Regions from separate parts of the Vagococcus penaei genome, predicted to be linked through region 3. Evidence: predicted binding sites of a transcription regulator. Region 3 holds the regulator's gene; each other region holds the start of a gene.
What was found. The regulator NrdR, encoded in region 3, represses ribonucleotide reductase genes. The targets are predictions, from matches to a motif close to ACACNATATATNGTGT.

Region 1 (6,846 bases), 700 kb from region 3:
GGAAAACTGGATTTAATAAAACCTAGTTTCATAATATTTTCCTCTCTGTGCGATATTCCAATTAGTGACGTAGCATCTATTGCAAGTATACGCTTTATTACTCACCATTACCACAAACGGCAACATACCTAATACGAATAGCAGTTGCATCAGCTATTCACTAAAAGGATAGGAAGATTGTTCACTGCCTTTGAGCTAACATGAATAATAAGCACCTCTACCTTTCACCTATCACTTTGAGTGGTAATAACTGCAGACAAACGACTTCTAAGCTATTTAAAATAATATGAGGGAGTAAATACCTGTAGCGAGTATTTCTTAGTCTATAAGAAAATCGATATTTTTGGTGTCGTTCTAAACAACCATATAATAGGAAAAAGTAAAATTGATCTCGCTAAAAAAGCCACTAATCAAAGTGAGCTTCTAATTATTCTTCTTAATATTTAATGTCCTTTTCAATTTCACCCTTTTGATTCCTTGTTTGAATTACAGTATGAGTTAATCAATTATACCAACTGGTGGAATAAATTTAGAAAACATGGAAATTAGGCTACCAATCTCCGATTAATTATCGTTTGGACTGGGAATTGAAGCAGGCTATTTAGTAGGATATAGTATAACCATCCAAAAAAAATAAAGACTTTATAATTTTTATATAGAAAAGTGTTGGCAATTCACTTCTAAAATTTACATCAGCACTTTTTTTCATTTAATCTTAAAATAACAAAAAAATGCTGATAGATAGACACCGTATAAACGTCTATATATCAACATTTCTTTTTTCATGGGTTGTGTGGGGTTCGAACCCGCGACCCACGGATTAAGAGTCCGTTGCTCTACCAACTGAGCTAACAACCCCGATAGCACTATTATAACACTCGCTATTTTATTTTTCAATAATTTTTTAACTAGTTTTTAAAAGGCTATCGGTTGCTATTTCTTGTTGTCGAAAGTGTTCTACAAACATATAAAGTTTCTCAATATCAGATAGATTATCAGTATCAATAGCCAATTCATCTGCTAAGGCAAATAATTGATTTTCTTTAGTTAATTCTAGCTTAGTTGCTACAACATCAAGCATTAATTTACATAAAGTTGGTAGTGAATCGGCTAAAACAACGCCTTGTGGTAACTGGCCTGACTCGTAAACATATAAGAAAAATGACGTTAAGACCGACTCAACGCAATTAAAAAATAATTTGGTGCAGATATATTTTCCGGAAAACGTGTCACTAAAACATCTTGTAAAGCAATTGTTTCCCATTCAACTACATTTTGAAAATGATAATCAAACATATACTCAGCAAATTTAGCAATAATATCCTCAGAAAATTGTTGTTCGCAATAACCTAATTGTTTAAATGCTACACTTTTTTGAAAGTTACCAATTAATTTTAGTGTTGTCTTTTCCATTGATTGGTATTGATTTTGACTATCATTGAAATAATTAGTTGTCATAATAATCTCTCCCTGTATCGCTAAAATGTCTAAGTTGTTGCTCTAACCTGAATGAAGTGGTTAAAGCAACAACTTAGCAAATACTACTATTGTCGAGGTGTCATCCCCTTCCCCTACTTTAAGCATACTCATTTTTTCGCCGTTGAATTAATCAATTATGTCCGTGAAAACGACAAAAAACAACAAAAACAACAAAAACAACAAAAATTTGTCAATATCATCCGATAGCTATTAGCAATGGTCTAGTCAGATAATCCATTAAATTATAATGTGATTTTTGTTGTCTATTCAATTTTTGGAACGATAAAAGTTCAATATTTATAAGTGTTTTTTATTAATTGGACAATCTGTAACTGAGCAGTCGCAACTTGATTTCTTTTTAATACCGTATCGATAAACAACTAAAATTACTAACGAAAAAATAACAACCGATATAATAATAGTACTCATACTTTCTTCCTCTTTTCTAGTAAAGTTTAATCCCTGGTAAATCTTTGATGGCTTTTTTTGTGGCAAAATTAACCAGCCTATCAATCCAATTAATAAAGTTATAGCGATACCAGTCCCTAAACTAAAACTATGATAGCCCAGTAAAACACTCGCTAATTGATACACTAAAAAACTAACTAAATAAGCTAATCCACATTGATAACTAATCGCCAAAGTTGTCCAACGCCAATCTGACATCTCACGTCTAATCGCACCAACAGCAGCAAAACACGGTGCACAGAGTAAATTAAACAGTAAAAATGAGTAGCCAGCGACTGGTGTTAAACTGGTGCTAAATAGTGGCCAGAACTCTTTACCTGTCTCAGATATTTCAGGTAAATGTGCATACAAAATACCAAACGTACCCACAACATTTTCTTTAGCAATCAATCCAGTTAATGTTGCTACTGTCGCTTGCCAATTTCCCCAACCCAGTGGAACAAATAATGGTGCTAATCCTTTCCCTAAAAGGGCCAGTAAACTTTGATCTGTTGTTACCATTTTAAATTGCCAATTAAATGATGATAAGAACCAAATAAAAACTGAACAGGCAAAAATAATCGTACCAGCCTTTTTGACAAATGATTTTGAACGTTCGATAGTTTGACGAAAACTATTTTTTAATCTCGGCCAATGGTAATTTGGAAGCTCCATAATAAATGGCGCTGGTTCACCACTAAATAAAGCCGTTTTTTTCAAAAGAATTCCTGATAATACAATTGCACCAATACCAAAAAAATAGGCAGACGGAGCAACCCACGAGCTGCGTGGAAAAAAGCCCCTGAAATCAAACCAATAATCGGTAACTTAGCAGAGCATGGCATGAATGTCGTTGTCATAATCGTCATTCGCCGGTCTTTTTCATTTTCAATCGTTCGACTAGCCATAATACCTGGTACCCCACATCCAGTTGCTACAAGCATTGGAATAAATGATTTACCCGATAAACCAAATCGGCGAAACAAACGGTCCATCACAAATGCGATACGACTCATGTAACCACAGTCTTCTAAAAAAGATAAACATAAAAACAATACCATTAACTGTGGGACAAAACCTAACACAGCACCGACACCAGCCAAAATACCATCTAAAATCAAGGATTGTAACCATGGGGCTACTTGCCATGTGGCTAACCAATAACTGGTTATGTGAGGTATATATTCTCCGAATAGTCGTTCATTAACCCAATCAGTCCCCAAAGCTCCTACTGTCTGAATTGCAAGATAATAGACAAACCACATAACGATAGCAAAAATGGGTAATGCTAGCCATTTATTGGTTACCACGCGATCAATCTTATCGCTCATCGTCTGTGTCGCAGTTGGCGAATGTTGTAAACACATTGCTGTCACATCATCAATGAATTCGTAACGTGCATTGACAATAATACTCTCACTATCATCATCAAATACCTTTTCTGAAATTGTAATAATTTCTGCAATTTCTTGCTGAATGTCTGGGGGTAATTCAAGCACCTCCATCACTTGTGTGTCTTTTTCAAATAATTTAATACTGTACCAACGTAGTTGATAAGCTGACACATAAGGTTCGATTAACTGACTAATCTCATCTAAAGCGACTTCCAGACGGTCGTCATAAGTCGGATAATTAACGATGGGACTAAATCCACTACGACGTTTACTAATTATATGCGTCAATTCCTGTAATCCTTGATTTTTCGTGACACTAATTGGAATTGTTTGGACGCCCAATAAATAGCCTAGTTGATTGTCATTTAGTAGAGTCCCTTGTTTTTTCACAACATCCATCATATTTAAGACAACAATAACAGGATGCCCCGTTTCAAGTAACTGTAACGTTAAATACAAGTTACGCTCTAAATTGCTCGCGTCAACAATATTTAAAACAGCATCAGGTATATCCTGGATGAGATAATCCCTAGCCACGACTTCCTCTGGTGAATATGGTGACATTGAATAGATACCTGGTAAATCTTGTAAGACAATATTATCCGTCCCCTTAATTATTCCCGTTTTACGTTCAACTGTCACACCTGGCCAGTTACCAACAGAGTGATTTGAGCCAGTCAATTCATTGAATAAACTGGTCTTGCCACAATTGGGATTACCAACTAAAGCTAGCGATACCTCGTGCGTCATTGCTAGTCGACTCCTTCAACCATAATATGCTCCGCTTCCTGTTTCCGCAGTGTTAAATCATAATTACGTACCCGAATTTCAATTGGGTCTCCCAGTGGTGCAACTTGTTTAATCACAATCGGAGTTCCCTTTGTCAATCCCATGTCTAATAAGCGACGTTTCACTTCTCTAGTCCCTAGTAGCTTAACCACACGTGAGACTTGTCCAACCGCTAACTGACTAAGCGATACCATTGAGACTTGATTATCGAGCTCTTTCTCGCGAACAACCATATCTCGTGCTACATCGACATCTAAACCAAGCCGTACTCCCTTAAACATAATGATTAGTGGTTGATTTTTTTCTTTTGTTACTATATATAGTGTTGTGCCTTTAACCAGACCCAAATTTTTTAAATGCGTGTCATAGCGTGTATTTCCTTGGTAACCAAGAAACTCATAGGTTTTTCTAGCAACCCCATCACTTAATTTTTCCATCTGCTTACCCCTATCAAAATTATCTAATTCACATAACTAGCGTATTGAAATGATAATCATTCTCAATTATTAAGTTAATTGTACGACGTCAAAGTTTACTCGTCAATCATTAATTGTGAATTTCAGCACGTTAAGTTTTAAGATACTGTGTGTAACTCTTGGGATAACTTTTTAGAACGATTGATATATCAAGCCTAAAGCGCTTTTTCATACTAACTATTGTATGTGGATAACTTAAAAACACTATATATAGTGTTTAGGCATTGACTTTTTTTATATTCAAGTTATACTATTATTTATAGATAACCTACATGAAAAAAGAAATTTAGGAGTGATTAACATGTCAACAATTACTTTATATACAAAAAACAATTGCCCACAATGTACCATGACAAAAAAATTCTTAGCCGATAAAGAGGTTGCATTTAATGAAATTAATATCGATAGCAAACCAGAATATATCGATGATTTGAAAGCAAAAGGTTTCCGTAGCGTACCTGTTATCACAACAGAAGATGCACGTGTAACTATCGTAGGTTTCCGTCCTGACCAATTAAGAACGTTGGCGGTCTAATCATGAAACTAGTCTTTTTTTCTTTAACTGGACAAACGAGACGCTTTATTCAGAAACTAGACTTACCGGCCTACGAAATTGATACGACGAATCCTTTTCATCAAATCAATGAACCTTTTATTTTAGTCGTTCCTACTTATGATGCTGAAGTCACTGAAGTAGTGAACGATTTTATTGAGTTTAAAAACAATCAAAGCTACCTAAAAGGTGTTGCTGGTGGAGGCAACCGAAACTTTGCGGAGCTTTTTATTTTTACCGCGAAAGATATCGCTCGCGATTATCACATTCCATTACTCTTTGAGTTTGAATTTAGCGGAACCGAGCAAGACGTAAATAAATTTAAGAAAGTAGTGAGTGACCTTGAGTCTTAAAAAACTGACAGATGTAACTTATTTTGAATTGAATAATGAGATTAATCGGCCAATTAATGATCAAATTCCTTTGTACAAGGATAAAGAAGCATTAGCGGCCTTTTTTAAGGAAAATGTGGAGCCAAATACACGCCAGTTTGCGTCGATTGAAGACAAAATCAATTATTTGATTGAACAAGATTATATTGAAGAAGAATTTATCAAACGCTATTCAATAGAATTTATTACGTCTCTTTATGAGTACCTAGATGCCCAAAATTTTACTTTCAAATCATTTATGGCAGCATACAAATTTTATTCACAATATGCTCTAAAAAGTAATGATGGAACAGAATATCTTGAACGTTATGAAGACCGTGTAGCATTTAATGCTCTATACTTTGCCAATGGCGATGAAACATTAGCTCGCCAATTAGCTGAAGAAATGATTTACCAACGTTATCAACCGGCGACACCATCATTCTTAAACGCTGGACGTAAACGTCGTGGAGAACTAGTATCCTGTTTCTTAGTCCAAGTCACTGATGACATGAATAGTATCGGTCGCTCAATTAATAGTGCCTTGCAATTATCACGTATAGGTGGTGGTGTGGGGATTACCCTATCAAATCTGCGTGAAGCTGGTGCACCAATTAAAGGTTTTGAAGGAGCTGCAAGTGGCGTTGTCCCTGTCATGAAATTATTTGAAGATAGCTTTAGTTACAGTAATCAATTAGGCCAACGTCAAGGTGCGGGTGTCGTTTACTTAAATGTCTTCCATCCTGATATTGAACACTTCTTATCAACAAAAAAAGAAAATGCCGACGAAAAAGTCCGCGTCAAAACATTGTCGCTTGGTCTAGTCGTACCAGATAAATTTTACGAATTAGCACGTAAAAATGAAGACATGTATTTATTCAGTCCTTACAGTGTAGAACGTGAATACGGTGTGCCTTTCTCTTATTTGGATATCACAGAAAAATACGATGAATTAGTGGCTAATCCAAATATTCGTAAACAAAAAATTAGTGCGCGTTACTTAGAAAATGAAATCAGTAAACTTCAACAAGAGTCTGGCTACCCATATATCATCAACATTGATACAGCAAACCGTGCCAACCCTGTTTACGGTAAAATTATCATGAGTAACCTGTGTTCAGAAATTTTACAAGTCCAACAACCATCTGCAATCAATGACCGTCAAGAATACGAAGAATTAGGAACAGATATTTCGTGTAACCTAGGGTCAACAAATATTGTTAATTTAATGGACAGCCCGCATTTTGGTCAATCTGTCCGCGTGATGACTCGTGCTTTAACTTCTGTCACTGATGCGTCAAGCATTGATGTGGTACCATCGATTAAAAACGGCAACC
Region 2 (6,846 bases), 750 kb from region 3:
GACAAGGAAGTCGTGACAGATGAGAAGTGGCTAGTTTTTATTTTAGAACAGCTTATCTTTAACAGTTTGAAATATACGAATGAAGGAATAATTAGTATCTCTTTTAAAGATAACTCTTTAGTTATTGAAGATACTGGTATTGGCATTTTAGCGCAAGATTTACCACGTGTTTTTGAGCCAGGCTATACTGGTTTTAATGGACGAAGTTATCAAAAAGCGACAGGACTAGGGTTGCATATGAGCCGTGAAATTGCAGATAAGCTTGGTATTTCCTTATCAATAACCTCAACAGTTGGTGTGGGTACTAAGGTAACCCTAGTCTTTAATCAACAACATATTTACATCGAATAAAGCCAAACTTACTGAGTTGTAAGTTTGGTTTTTTGTTTGTAAGTATTAAAAGTTGGTTGATTTTTGTATGATAAATGTAATCAAAGAGGGTTACAAGGAGGAAAATATGAAAGTATTAGAAGTCAATCATGTCAAGAAAACGTATCATACACGATTAGGTGGTGCCAAAATTGAAGCACTAAAAAATATTAATTTTTCTGTCGAACCAGGTGAGTATGTGGCAATTATGGGTGAATCGGGTTCAGGAAAAAGTACCTTACTTAATTTATTAGCGACATTAGATTCCCCAACATCTGGTACCATTTTATTAAATGGAAAAGACATTAATCAAATTAAAGAAAAAGATTCTGCGATGTTTCGTCGCGAACACTTGGGTTTTGTTTTTCAACAATTTAACTTACTCGATACTTTTTCTGTTAAAGATAATATTTTGTTACCGTTAGTTTTAGCAAAAACACCATTGGTCGAAATGGAAGCGCGATTAGCTATTTTAGCCCCACAGTTAGGTTTAACTGACTTATTAAAGAAGTACCCTTATGAGTTATCTGGTGGACAACAACAACGTGTGGCCGCAGCACGCGCACTAATTACCAACCCCGATATTATTTTAGCAGATGAACCAACAGGTGCTTTAGACTCGAAAACTTCAGCACAGTTATTGTCATTGTTTCAAAAAGTAAATCAAGAAGGTCAAACTATTTTAATGGTAACGCATAGTGCTGTGGCAGCTAGTCATGCGAATCGCGTATTATTTATTAAAGATGGCCAAGTCTTTAATCAAATCTATCGTGGTGGTCAAAGCAATGATACTTTTTTAAATCAGATTTCAGAAACGATGACGGTTTTATTAACAGGGGAGGTGTAAGCGTGTGTTTTATGTAAAACTAGCTATTACCAATTTGAAAAAAATAAACGTGCCTACATTCCATTTCTATTATCAATGATTTTTTTAGTCGTGGTTAATGTGGTGATGCAAGTCATGTTGACTAATAAAGGTATGTCAACTTTACCTAGTGCAGGTGCTGCTAAGTCGTTATTTGGATTTGGTAGTGTGGTTATTATGATTTTTACGGTGATTTTTTCGTTGTATACCAATAGTTTCTTATTAAAACAACGAAAAAAAGAATTAGGGCTTTATAATATATTAGGAATGGGTAAAAAAGAATTAGCAAAAATTTTATTTATTGAAAGTATCTTTTCAAGTACGCTAACAATTATTATTGGCCTGATAACGGGGGTTGTTTTTTCAAAGTTATCTTTTTTAGTTTTGAAGAAAATGACTGGTTTTGGTGCACAATTTACGTATTCTCTTGATACTGTAAGCATTGCGAAAATTGTGGCGTTTTTCATGATTATATTTCTGATTTTATACCTTATCACAGTCATCCAACTGAAAATGGTCAACCCATTGTCTTTGTTGCAAGGAGAGCAACATGGTGAAAAAGAACCGAAAGCCAAGTGGCTCACGGCGTTGGTTGGCGTGTCTTGTATTGGAATTGGCTATGGGATTTCCTTATCGATTAAGACACCTCTGTCTGCTATTAGCCTATTTTTTGTTGCTGTAGTGCTAGTCATTATTGGAACTTATGCCCTTTTTACAGCAAGTAGTATTGTGATTTTAAAATTATTAAAGCGAAACAAACGTTATTATTACCAACCTAATCATTTTATTTCTGTCTCAAGCATGATGTATCGCATGAAACAAAATGCAGTTGGCCTAGCGAGTATTTGTATTTTGAGTACGATGGTGTTAGTCACCGTTGCCACAACAGCCAGCTTATATTTTGGTATGGATAATATGGTAAAAAATCGGAATCCCTATGATGTAAGCGTGACGGTAACGGCGGGGAAAAATGAGCAAAAGATTGCAGATAAAATGCAATCATTAGCTAAAGAACATGAGGTGATGATTGATGAAGAAAATACCATTCAAACTACAACAAGGATGATGTTAATCAATCAAGGAACAGCGTTTAAAGCATTATCAATGGATGAATTTCGTATGAATGATGCAGAGGTCGCAAGTATGGCGAGCTTTATGACTCAAGCTGAATTTGGACGATTGACAGGTGACAAAACAAGATTAGATGAAAATGAATTAATGCTTTATAGCATGAACAAGCCTTATAAAGAAAAGAAAGCAATCTTTGGTGACCAGACCTATGATGTCGTTAAAACGATTGATGAGATGACGTTTATCCCTAGAGTTGAAGGTTTATCCAATGCTTATATTTTTGTTTTTGAAAATCAACAACAGATAAATAAAGCTGTTCAGTCGTTGTATCCAATAGATTTTGCAGAGTATCAACAAATGGATTCTACAATTTATGTTAATACATCGGGAACCCAAGCCAATCAACTTGCTTATGCAAAAGCTGTTAAGAACATGATGAGTCAACAAAAATTAGATGAATACACATTTAGCTCACAAGCGATTGATCGTGAAGAATCACAAGGGTTTATGGGTGGTTTCTTATTCCTAGGATTAGTATTTGGTTTAACCTTTACATTAGCTACAGGGATTATTATTTACTACAAACAAATTTCAGAAGGAACACAAGACAAATACCGTTATGATATTATGCAACGTGTTGGCATGAGTCGTGATGAAGTAAAACGGACGATTCGTAGTCAAGTATTGATGGTCTTTTTCTTTCCAATTGCCTTAGCGACATTGCATTTAGTTTTTGCTTTTCCGTTAATTAGTAAGATGTTATTACTATTTGGTTTAAGTGATCAATCAATCTTTTTAATAGCAAGCGTAATTGTTGTCACCAGTTTTTTAGTCATTTACTTAATGATTTTTGGGCAAACGTCAAAAGCCTATTATCGAATTGTTGAACGAAAAAATTAATTGAGTAAAAAACAATGACGTTGTGAATTAGCGTTGTTGTTTTTTTATTTATTATTAAAATGTATTTTTTTGTTTTATTTATTGAATATATAGAACATTTGAAAGATTTTTCGTAATCTAAATAATTGCACTTTAAAGCGGTAGTCGTTACAATTAAGGTGTAGCTAGTAGTTAGCTAAATTGCGCATGATAATGATAGGAGGAATGTTTGATGAAAAAATTATATGAAACAAGTATTATCAATACAGGTGGTCGTTCTGGAGAGGTGCACTCACCAGATAAAAGTTTTCATTACCAAGTGACTTCACCCGGAATTAAAAGAGAAAATACAACAAATCCTGAACAATTATTTGCGGCAGCCTATAGTGCCTGTTTTAATAGTGCATTAGAACTAGTTATGCAACAAGCTAAAATTGAGGCTAAAAGTACTGTAACAGCACGTATCTCACTTTATGAAGACCCAGAAGGTGGGTATAAAGTTGGTGCTCAATTAGAAGTGTCTATCCCTGGTGTCGACAAAGCACAAGCTGAAGAACTCGTTACCAAAGCACATGGAGTATGTCCTTACTCTAAAGCAACACGTAATAACATTGAAGTTGAATTAACAGTTGTTGATTAATTGACTTAATATATAGAATGACTAGTTGAAATCAGTCGTAACTTAGGTAATCCTTTTGAGGTTAGTCTAAGCTACGACTTTTTTTAGATGTGACATAAAAAAAGCCTGATTACTCTGAGTGAGTAACCAGGCTATAAAAAAAAACACTAGTGGAGAAGCTAGTGTTAAAAGGAGTGATAGGTTAGAGATAACCTTAATGAAAAAAGTTAATTTCTTAATAATTTAATTATAGTTTACTTGTATGAAAATTATGTGAAAAAAGATAAAAAATTAAGTGATGATAATAAAAGGAATAAATATGTTTATCATCAGATGAATATAATAATTGCTAAATCTAACTAACTACATATTAGCAAATGAATGTGAAGAATGTATGAAAAAAAGACATAATTTTTTTGTTATGTATTTTTTTAATTAATTGATTAGTGAAAAAAATCATTTTATTTATCTGAATGAAGCTTATTATATAAATGAAAAATCGAAAAAAACAAAACTAAACCTTAAACTATATATAGTTGTCAAGTGCTTTTTTCTGTTTTTTAAACACAATATGTAGTTGAAAAAGAAACGTTTATGAGCTATGATAGATAGCGAATGAATGAAAAGGGGTCGATAACTATGCTAGAAATTAACGTGGCGACAGATAAGGATGGCTTATTAAGTTCGGAATTACACAAAATTAAAGTTATTAAACGTGATGGACGAGTAGTTGAATTTGATGACGACAAAATTAAGAATGCTTTGATTAAAGCTGAGACCAAAATAAGAGGCTCGCTAGATCCAATGACATACACTAAAATTGATCATTTAATTAGTCTAATTAATCATGAAATTGCTGAACGGTTTACTAAAAATATTAAAATTTATGAAATTCAAAATATTGTTGAACATACTTTATTAGACAAATGTGAGTATAAGTTAGCAGAAGAATATATCAATTATCGGACGCAACGTGATTTTGAGCGCCGTCGGGCAACGGATATTAATTTTACGATTAGTAAACTATTAAACAAGGATAGTCAATTAGTCAATGAAAATGCTAATAAGGATAGTAATGTGTTTAATACACAACGGGATTTGACAGCAGGCATCGTGGGGAAATCAATAGGATTGAAGTTATTACCTCCTCATGTAGCTAATGCTCATCAAAAAGGCGATATTCACTACCACGACTTAGATTATCATCCCTATTCACCAATGACTAATTGTTGTTTGATTGATTTTAAAGGGATGCTAAATAATGGTTTTAAAATCGGCAATGCTGAAGTTGAAGCACCAAAATCAATTCAAACAGCGACTGCACAAATCTCACAAATAATAGCAAACGTCGCATCTAGCCAATATGGTGGCTGTTCAGCAGATCGTATTGATGAATTTTTGGCCCCTTTTGCTGAAAAAAACTATTATAAACATCTCGAAGACGCAAAAAAATGGATTGCTGATGCGAGTCAACATGATTTGTATGCAAAAGAAAAAACGCGTAAAGATATCTATGATGCCATGCAAAGCCTAGAATATGAAATTAATACACTGTTCACATCAAACGGTCAAACGCCATTTACTTCATTAGGTTTTGGTTTAGGAACTAATTGGTTTGAACGTGAAATCCAACGGGCCATCTTTGAAAATCGAATCAAGGGTCTAGGTGAGGAACATCGGACAGCAATTTTCCCTAAATTAATTTTTACAATTAAAGAAGGTGTGAACCGTCTACCAAGTGACCCTAATTATGATATCAAAGAATTAGCTTTAAAATGTGCAACTAAGAGAATGTATCCAGATATTTTAAATTACGATAAGATTGTTGAATTAACTGGTAGTTTTAAAACACCAATGGGTTGTCGATCATTTTTACAAGGTTGGAAAAATGATGCTGGTGAAGAAGTAAATTCTGGACGGATGAATCTAGGTGTTGTGACACTAAACCTACCGAGAATCGCGTTAGAAGCAGACGGCGATCAAGAAAAATTTTGGAACTTACTTGAAGAAAGATTAGCTATCGTTAAAGATGCCTTGGTATTTAGAATTAATCGATGCAAAGAAGCAACACCAGAAAATGCACCAATCCTTTATATGTACGGTGCATTTGGTGAAAAATTGAAAAAAACGGATTCTGTGGATAAGCTATTTAGAAATAAACGTGCGACGATTTCTTTAGGTTATATTGGTTTATATGAAGTTGCTGCGGCTTTCTTTGGCGGTTCTTGGGAACAAAATGCCACAGCGAAAGAATTTACTCTTGATATTATTCGGTCATTGAAAGAGCATGCTGATCTTTGGGGAAATGAGTACGGTTATCACTTTAGTGTGTATTCTACACCAAGTGAAAGTTTAACTGATCGTTTCTGTCGTCTAGACCAAGAAAAATTTGGTGAGGTTGCTGATATTACTGATAAAGACTATTATACAAATAGCTTTCATTATGATGTTCGTAAGAATCCAACGCCATTTGAAAAATTAGATTTTGAAAAAGACTATCCTCAATATTGTTCAGGTGGTTTTATTCATTATTGCGAGTATCCAGTCTTACAAACAAATCCAAAAGCACTTGAAGCTGTGTGGGATTATTCGTACGATAAAATAGGTTACTTAGGGACAAATACTCCAATCGATCATTGTTATGAATGTGATTTTGAGGGAGATTTTAATCCAACGGAACGTGGATTTGAATGTCCACAATGTGGAAATCGTGACCCTAAAACGTGTGATGTAGTAAAACGAACATGTGGCTATTTAGGTAATCCACAAGCACGTCCAATGGTACATGGTCGTCATAAAGAGATTGCATCACGTGTTAAACATATGAAATAAATATATTGTATAAGGTGGTTAAGTGTTGTTAGTGAGACACTTAACCCTTTTTAATTCGAACAAAGGATGTGTGAAAATGAGAAATCCAAAACCAAAAGAGTGGACAGCAGACGAGTGGAGTAAAAATCGTATTGCCGATTATAAACCTTTTATGTTTGTTGATGGTGAAGGCGTTCGTTGTAGTTTATATGTTAGCGGTTGTTTATTTGCA
Region 3 (6,846 bases):
CTAAACCAGAATTAACACCGTGGTTAGAAACAACCCAATTCTTTAAAGATGAATTAGAACCCCTAGGTATATCTGTTTCTATGAATCCTTGGACTAATTTATTACACAGTGATCGTGGTCGTATACTGAGTGATGAGTTTAAATTTAAAACAATGGTGGATTACCAGGGTAGAAAAGCAACAGCAGTCGCATGTCCAGCCGATCGTGAATTCATTGACTACATTGCTGATATTTATGGTGAATATGCCAAAAAGAAACCAGCTTATCTTTGGATGGATGATGACTTTAGACATTTTAACCATAAGCCATTAGTATTTGGTTGTTTTTGTGATCAACACATGGCAATTTACAATGAAACTTTAGATAGTCATTATACAAGAGAAGAATTTGTTGATAAAGTCTTCCAACCAGGACTTCCTACAAAGGAAAGACACGTATTTTTAAATCAATCACGTCAAGAAATGATTGATATTGCAGATACTATTGCTAAAGCCGTGAGAAAAGAATCAGATACAACAAATCTTGGTTTAATGACATCACAACCGGAGTGGCATGCATTAGAGGCACGTGATTGGCATAAATTATTTGAACACTTATCAATTAATCAGTTACCCACATCTCGGCCACACTTACCAAGTTACAATGAAATACCTGGTTTGAAATATGTCAGGGAGTTTAACCGTAATGTCCGACCAGTCGCTCAAATGATGGGACCAAATGCTCAAATGATGCCTGAGTTAGAGAATTATATGTATTCAACTTATGCCAAATCAAACAAGTTCACCCAATTACAACTAGAGACTGTGATATTGATTGGAGCAAAAGGCATACTATTTAATTTTTACGATATGATGGGTAACGGTGTTGTCTTTAGCTACAATCATCAAAAGATTTTAAGTGAAAGTAAACCATTACTAAATTATTCCGTTAAGCATCCAATTGACTTAGAAAATTTACATGGAGTAGCTGTTCTCTATTCTCAAGATACAGTTTACACTAGAGAATCTAAAACTGGTCAATTAGAGGAAATGTTACCAAGAGAATATGAATGGTTGGCATTACTTGGTTCATTTGGTATTGCAACAAAACTAATCAATACGACAAAGGTAACAGGATTAACCAATCAAGTCGTTGCAGTCAGTGATCAAGTACTACGGAATTTATCAGATGATGACATTAATCATTTATTTACTCACAATCGTGTGATGCTCGATGGTACAAGCGTTGAAATCTTATTTGATCGCCAACTGAATCATTTAATTCATGCTGAATCTTATAATTGGTTAACACCGCACACTGGTTACCATACTTATGAAGAATGGAATGGCCCAGAATTAATAGAAGGTGTTGAACATGCACGGATGACTGTTATGCAGCAAACTGGTGATTTAGCAAATATTACCTATACGAATTCTGATGACACAGCAGTTTTAACATCACTATATAATGAAAAAAATCAATGGATTGGTAATGGTATGAGTGTAATCAATCGTAAACATTTTATTTTACCAATTAGTTACCATTTAAAATATGGTTGGGATGCGCAATATGTGACGTATAAAGAAACGATTATTAAAAATTATTTGGGTAAAATGACAACTGATTACTTAGTCAATATGCCTGTCTGTCAATTAATTCGAGATGGTAAACGTTTATATATCACAAATTTTACATTAGATGATTACGAATCAATTCAAATTAATTTACATGATTATATTAATAGTCCAAGTGTCACTGCTAATATTGTCACTAGGAAAAAACGATTAGATAATGTTACCTTTGAGAAAGAAGGAGAAAACTTTACATTATCTTATCCAATGAAAGCGTTTGAAACAATTATTATTGAATTATTAGATTGACAAACAATTAAAAGGAGGAAACAAAATGATTACAGGAGTACGAATTGATGGCCGATTAATCCACGGACAGGTAGCGAATCTTTGGATACCTAAACTAGGGATTACTCGAGTGATGGTTGTTGACAACGATATTGTTAATAGCCAAATTGAAAAACAGAGTTTAAAATTAGCAACACCATCTGGAGTTAAAATCAGTGTGTTAACAGCTGAAAAAGCAGCGACTAATATTTTAGCAGGACGTTACGATTCACAAAAAGTTTTAATTGTTGTAAAAAAACCAAGTGTTCTAGTTGAATTAGTTAATTTGGGTGTACCACTTGAAATTGTCAATGTAGGTAACATGTCACGAGTAGAAGGGTCTAAATCAATTACTAAATCAGTGAATGTCTTAGAAAAAGATATTGAAGATTTTGAGTATCTAGATTCTAAGGGAGTTAAGTTGGTACATCAAATGGTTCCATCTGATAATGAAAGTAGTTTTATTACTTTATTAAAAAATCATAAAATAAGGGAGTGTAACACATGGAAATCCTATGGTGGCAAATATTATTAATTACATTTTATGCAGGGTATCAAATTATTGACGAGTTAACAATTTATTCAGGAGCTGGCTCACCAGTTTTTGCAGGTTTAATTACAGGTATTATTATGGGTGATATGAAAGCTGGATTAATTATCGGTGGTAGTATGCAGTTAGCTATTTTAGGTGTAGGAACATTTGGTGGTGCTTCAAGAATCGATGCGAACTCGGGAACTATTTTAGCAACTGTTTTCTCAGTCGGTTTGGGTATGAATCCTGAACAAGCTATTGCTGCTATTGCGGTACCAGTAGCGAGTTTAATGATTCAAATGGATATCTTAGGTCGCTTTGCCAATACTTTCTTCGCTCATCGTATTGACACACACATTGAAAATATGGAATACAAAAAAATTGAACGCAATTATTTAATGGGTATCTTATCTTGGAGTCTTTCACGTGCATTACCAGTTTTCTTAGCAATTAGTTTCGGTGGTGAAGTGGTTAATACTGTTGTAAATTATTTAAATACCGATTTAAAATGGTTAGGTGATGGATTGTCAACTGCAGGGGCAGTTTTACCAGCTGTCGGATTTGCTATTTTATTACGCTACTTACCAGTTAAAAAACACATTGCTTACTTAATTCTAGGTTTCGTTATTACAGCATTATTATCCACTGTCTTTGTCAATATTCAAGCAATCGGTGGTGTCGTTGGTACTTTGTCAAAAGATTTCGCACAACCTTTAAACAACTTATCTATGTTAGCAATCGCATTAATCGGTTTTGGTCTTGCTTATCTACAATATAAACGAACTATCGATAACAGTGCCAAAACAGGTGTTCCAGTTAATAACGTTACAAATAATGTCGCAATTGATGTAGTGGAAGGAGAAATCGAAGATGACGAACTCTAAATATAAATTAACTAAAAAAGATTTTAATCAAATTAACCGTCGTAGTCTATTAGGTTTTCAATTAGGTTGGAACTATGAAAGAATGCAAGGATCGGGTTACTTATTTACTATTTTACCGCAACTCCGCAAAATTTATGGTGACGGTACACCAGAATTAAAAGAAATGATGAAAACACATGCACAATTCTTTAATACCAGTAACTTCTTAAATACATTAGTAACAGGTATTGATTTAGCCATTGAAGAAAAAGAAGGTATTGCATCAAAAGATACAGTATCTGGTTTGAAAACTGGACTAATGGGTCCTTTCGCAGCAATTGGAGACTCTATTTTCGGTGCATTATGGCCAACAATTTTTGGGGCAGTGGCTGCAAATATGGCATCAAATGGTAATCCTGTCGGCATGTTAATTTGGGTCTTAGCCAACGTGCTAGTCATGGTTTTTAGGTGGAAACAGCTTCAATTCGCTTATAAGGAAGGTGTATCTTTAGTAACTACTATGCAACATAAATTAACCGCTATTACCGATGCAGCAACGATTATGGGGGTATTCATGGTCGGAGCATTAGTAGCAACTATGATTAATGTTAAAATAGCTTATGCACCACAGATTGGTGATTTAACGGTTAATATCCAAAATAGTTTGGATATGATTTTACCAAAACTAGTACCATTAACTATCGTAGGTTTAGTTTACTGGTTATTAGGACGTAAAAAAATGACATCTACTAGAGCAATCTTCATTGTCTTGTTTGTTTCAATTGCTTTATCTGCTCTAGGGATTATTAGTAAATAATAAATAGTTAATTAGTAAGGGGAGCGAAAAAATGACATCAATTATTTTAATTAGTCACGGATCATTATGCGAAGGCTTAAAAGAAAGTGTTGAAATGATTTTAGGGCCACAAGAAAATATTCATACGGTATCACTACTACCTGATGAGGAAGGCAGTGATTTTGCAGACAAATTTGACCGCCTAACATCTGAATTAGATGGTGATTATGTTGTTTTCGCTGATTTATTGGGGGGAACACCAGCTAATGTGATTACAAATAAAATTATGGTTGGAGAAACAATTGAAGCTTATGCAGGTATGAATTTACCAATGCTTATTGCCTATCTAAATAGCGAGATGCTGGGAGAGCCGTTTGATTTAGAAAAAACTAAAACAAACAGTGTCGATATAACAAAATATATTAAAGAACGTTTAGGCTAAATGACAGTTTCATTTAAGCATAAAACAATCTAGATAAAGGAGTGGAGAAATCCACTTCTTTTTTTGCTTACTCTAATTAGTGAAATTTAGTTATTCTTTAAGACTTTTTATATTTTATTTCCATAGTATACCAATGAAAAGCGACATGTTATAATGTAACCAGTAATTAAGAAGTATAATGATGAAGAGGTGACTAATATGCAATGTCCTAAATGCCACTATAATGGCTCACGCGTTGTCGACAGTCGACCTGCAGATGAAGGTCGTTCTATTCGACGAAGACGTGAATGTGAAGAGTGTGGATTTCGTTTTACTACATTTGAGCGAATTGAAGTAACACCTTTATTGGTGATTAAAAAGAATGGGGCACGAGAAGAATTTAGTCGAGATAAAGTATTACGCGGCTTAATTCGTTCAGCTGAAAAACGACCTGTATCTATGGAACAAATGGAACAAGTCGTTGATCATGTTGAAAATAGAGTGCGTAACCAAGGAGAAAATGAGGTATCAACGACTTTAATTGGTGAATACGTTATGGAAGAATTAGTCAATTTAGATGAGATTTCTTACATCCGTTTTGCTAGTGTTTACCGTCAATTTAAAGATATGAGTGTCTTTTTAAAAGAATTACAAGAAATTATTGATAAAGAAAAGTAAGAAAGTGAGAGAAATGATTTGCATGAAGCCTGGGATAAATTAAAACCCAAAGATAATTACAGAGTTAAAGCCATCTCTTTATATAATGGTCAAGACTACCGCACACTTTCCACTTTATATTTACCAATTATTGGAGCAACGGCTTTTTCTTTGATAACTTTATTTCTAACTGAAGCCGAATCGTCTACGGATAGCTTGAAAACGCACAGTAGCTTGTTAGACAAGTTAGATATCAGCTTGCCAACATTTTACCAAGCTCGGCTAAAACTAGAAGCAGTTGGCCTTTTGAAAGCATATACGCGTACTAGTGAGACAAACCATCAGTTTTTATATATTGTCCAAGTACCTATTACACCAGATAAGTTTCTAAATGATGATTTACTAAGTATGATGTTATTAGATAGAATTGGACAAACTGAATTTAATAAGTTGACGGCCCACTATGAAAGCATTGTAGATGACTTGACGCATTATGTTGATGTGACTGCTAATTTTGTTAAAGTATTCCCATCTGCTGCCCAATCAATGGTCAACCATGAACAGGAACTAGCTAACGTTAAAGCAATTTTCAAAAACATGCCATCATCAAAAGAAGAAATTAAACTAGATAGTCAATTTGACTGGGAATTTTTTATGGCAACCATTGCTAACCTTGGACTAGAAAAAAAACAATTTTCAAGTGAATTAAAACGTGTGATTGAATCATTTCATCAACTTTATGGTATCAATGAACTAGAAATGCAAACTTTTATTATGAAAGCTGCAGATTATGTAACCAATCTAGTAGATATAAAAAAATTAAAACAAGCCGTTTATACAGAGTATCATAAACGCAAAAAACAACAAGTCTCTGCTACTGAAACACCATCCAATCTTTCTTTGTCAGACTTACAACTAAAGACAGAAGCAGATAAAGCGACTTTACGTTATAATACATTACTTAGGGAAGGGTATAGTGAACCGGAAATTGAAGTCATAAAAATGTGTGACCAATTACCACCAATGGTTTTTCTACAAGCACTTAAAGAACAACGTGGTGGCTTTGTTTCGTCGAATGAGCGCTGGCTAATAGAAAATTTAACGAAACAGTCTAGTTTGCCGAATAGTGTGATAAATATGTTAATTCACTATATGTTAGTTGTTCAAGATAAACCATCTTTAAATCAAAATATTGCGAATTCAATTGCTAATGACTGGGCTCAATCTGAAACTTTCTCACCAGAATTGGCGTTGACTAAGGTGAAAAATTATCAAGAGAAAAAAGCTAATCAGCCTAAGCCTAAAACGTATCGTAAAAACCAATCTGTGCGTAAAGAGACGCTTCCAGATTGGGCAAATTCTGATGTGAAAAAACAGGATACTCCAATGTCTAAAGAAGAATTGGCATTTTTTGATGAACAAATTAAACGAATTCAAGAAAAGAAAGCAGGTGATTCATAGTGAATAATATAGGGAAAGAACTTGGACAAAAAATGACCAACAAATCAAGAATGGAAAAATTCCAAAAATTAAGACAAATTACCTTTGAGGATGCTGACGTTAAAGCATTTATTGACAAACATCGAGATGTTTTGACTGAAGATGATGTTGAAAAAAGTTTATCCAAATTGTTTGAGTTTATTCAAGAAAAACGCAAGTTCCAGTTAAATGATCCGACCATGTTTGCTCCTGGCTATGAA

Region 1: the regulator NrdR is predicted to act here: its motif matches at 4,787-4,802, upstream of nrdH (glutaredoxin-like protein NrdH).
Region 2: the regulator NrdR is predicted to act here: its motif matches at 4,368-4,383, upstream of nrdD (anaerobic ribonucleoside-triphosphate reductase).

Annotation. Positions count from the first base shown of each region.
Region 1 covers NZ_CP019609.1:1,805,269-1,812,114, reverse strand. The annotation lists gene BW732_RS08595 (Rossmann-fold NAD(P)-binding domain-containing protein) at 1-32, opposite strand, end outside; gene BW732_RS11855 (hypothetical protein) at 478-549, shown strand; tRNA gene BW732_RS08590 (tRNA-Lys) at 786-858, opposite strand; gene BW732_RS11430 (hypothetical protein) at 905-1,081, opposite strand; gene BW732_RS08585 (hypothetical protein) at 1,168-1,458, opposite strand; partial or broken gene feoB (ferrous iron transport protein B) at 1,951-4,070, opposite strand; gene BW732_RS08575 (FeoA family protein) at 4,073-4,546, opposite strand; gene nrdH (glutaredoxin-like protein NrdH) at 4,887-5,120, shown strand; gene nrdI (class Ib ribonucleoside-diphosphate reductase assembly flavoprotein NrdI) at 5,123-5,491, shown strand; gene nrdE (class 1b ribonucleoside-diphosphate reductase subunit alpha) at 5,481-6,846, shown strand, end outside.
Region 2 covers NZ_CP019609.1:1,760,226-1,767,071, forward strand. The annotation lists gene BW732_RS08370 (sensor histidine kinase) at 1-351, shown strand, start outside; gene BW732_RS08375 (ABC transporter ATP-binding protein) at 458-1,216, shown strand; gene BW732_RS08380 (FtsX-like permease family protein) at 1,331-3,205, shown strand; gene BW732_RS08385 (organic hydroperoxide resistance protein) at 3,417-3,824, shown strand; gene nrdD (anaerobic ribonucleoside-triphosphate reductase) at 4,443-6,635, shown strand; gene nrdG (anaerobic ribonucleoside-triphosphate reductase activating protein) at 6,712-6,846, shown strand, end outside.
Region 3 covers NZ_CP019609.1:141,414-148,259, reverse strand. The annotation lists gene BW732_RS00710 (hypothetical protein) at 1-1,859, shown strand, start outside; gene BW732_RS00705 (PTS sugar transporter subunit IIB) at 1,885-2,412, shown strand; gene BW732_RS00700 (PTS mannose/fructose/sorbose/N-acetylgalactosamine transporter subunit IIC) at 2,382-3,293, shown strand; gene BW732_RS00695 (PTS system mannose/fructose/sorbose family transporter subunit IID) at 3,280-4,089, shown strand; gene BW732_RS00690 (PTS sugar transporter subunit IIA) at 4,121-4,510, shown strand; gene nrdR (transcriptional regulator NrdR) at 4,709-5,167, shown strand; gene BW732_RS00680 (replication initiation and membrane attachment family protein) at 5,186-6,607, shown strand; gene dnaI (primosomal protein DnaI) at 6,607-6,846, shown strand, end outside.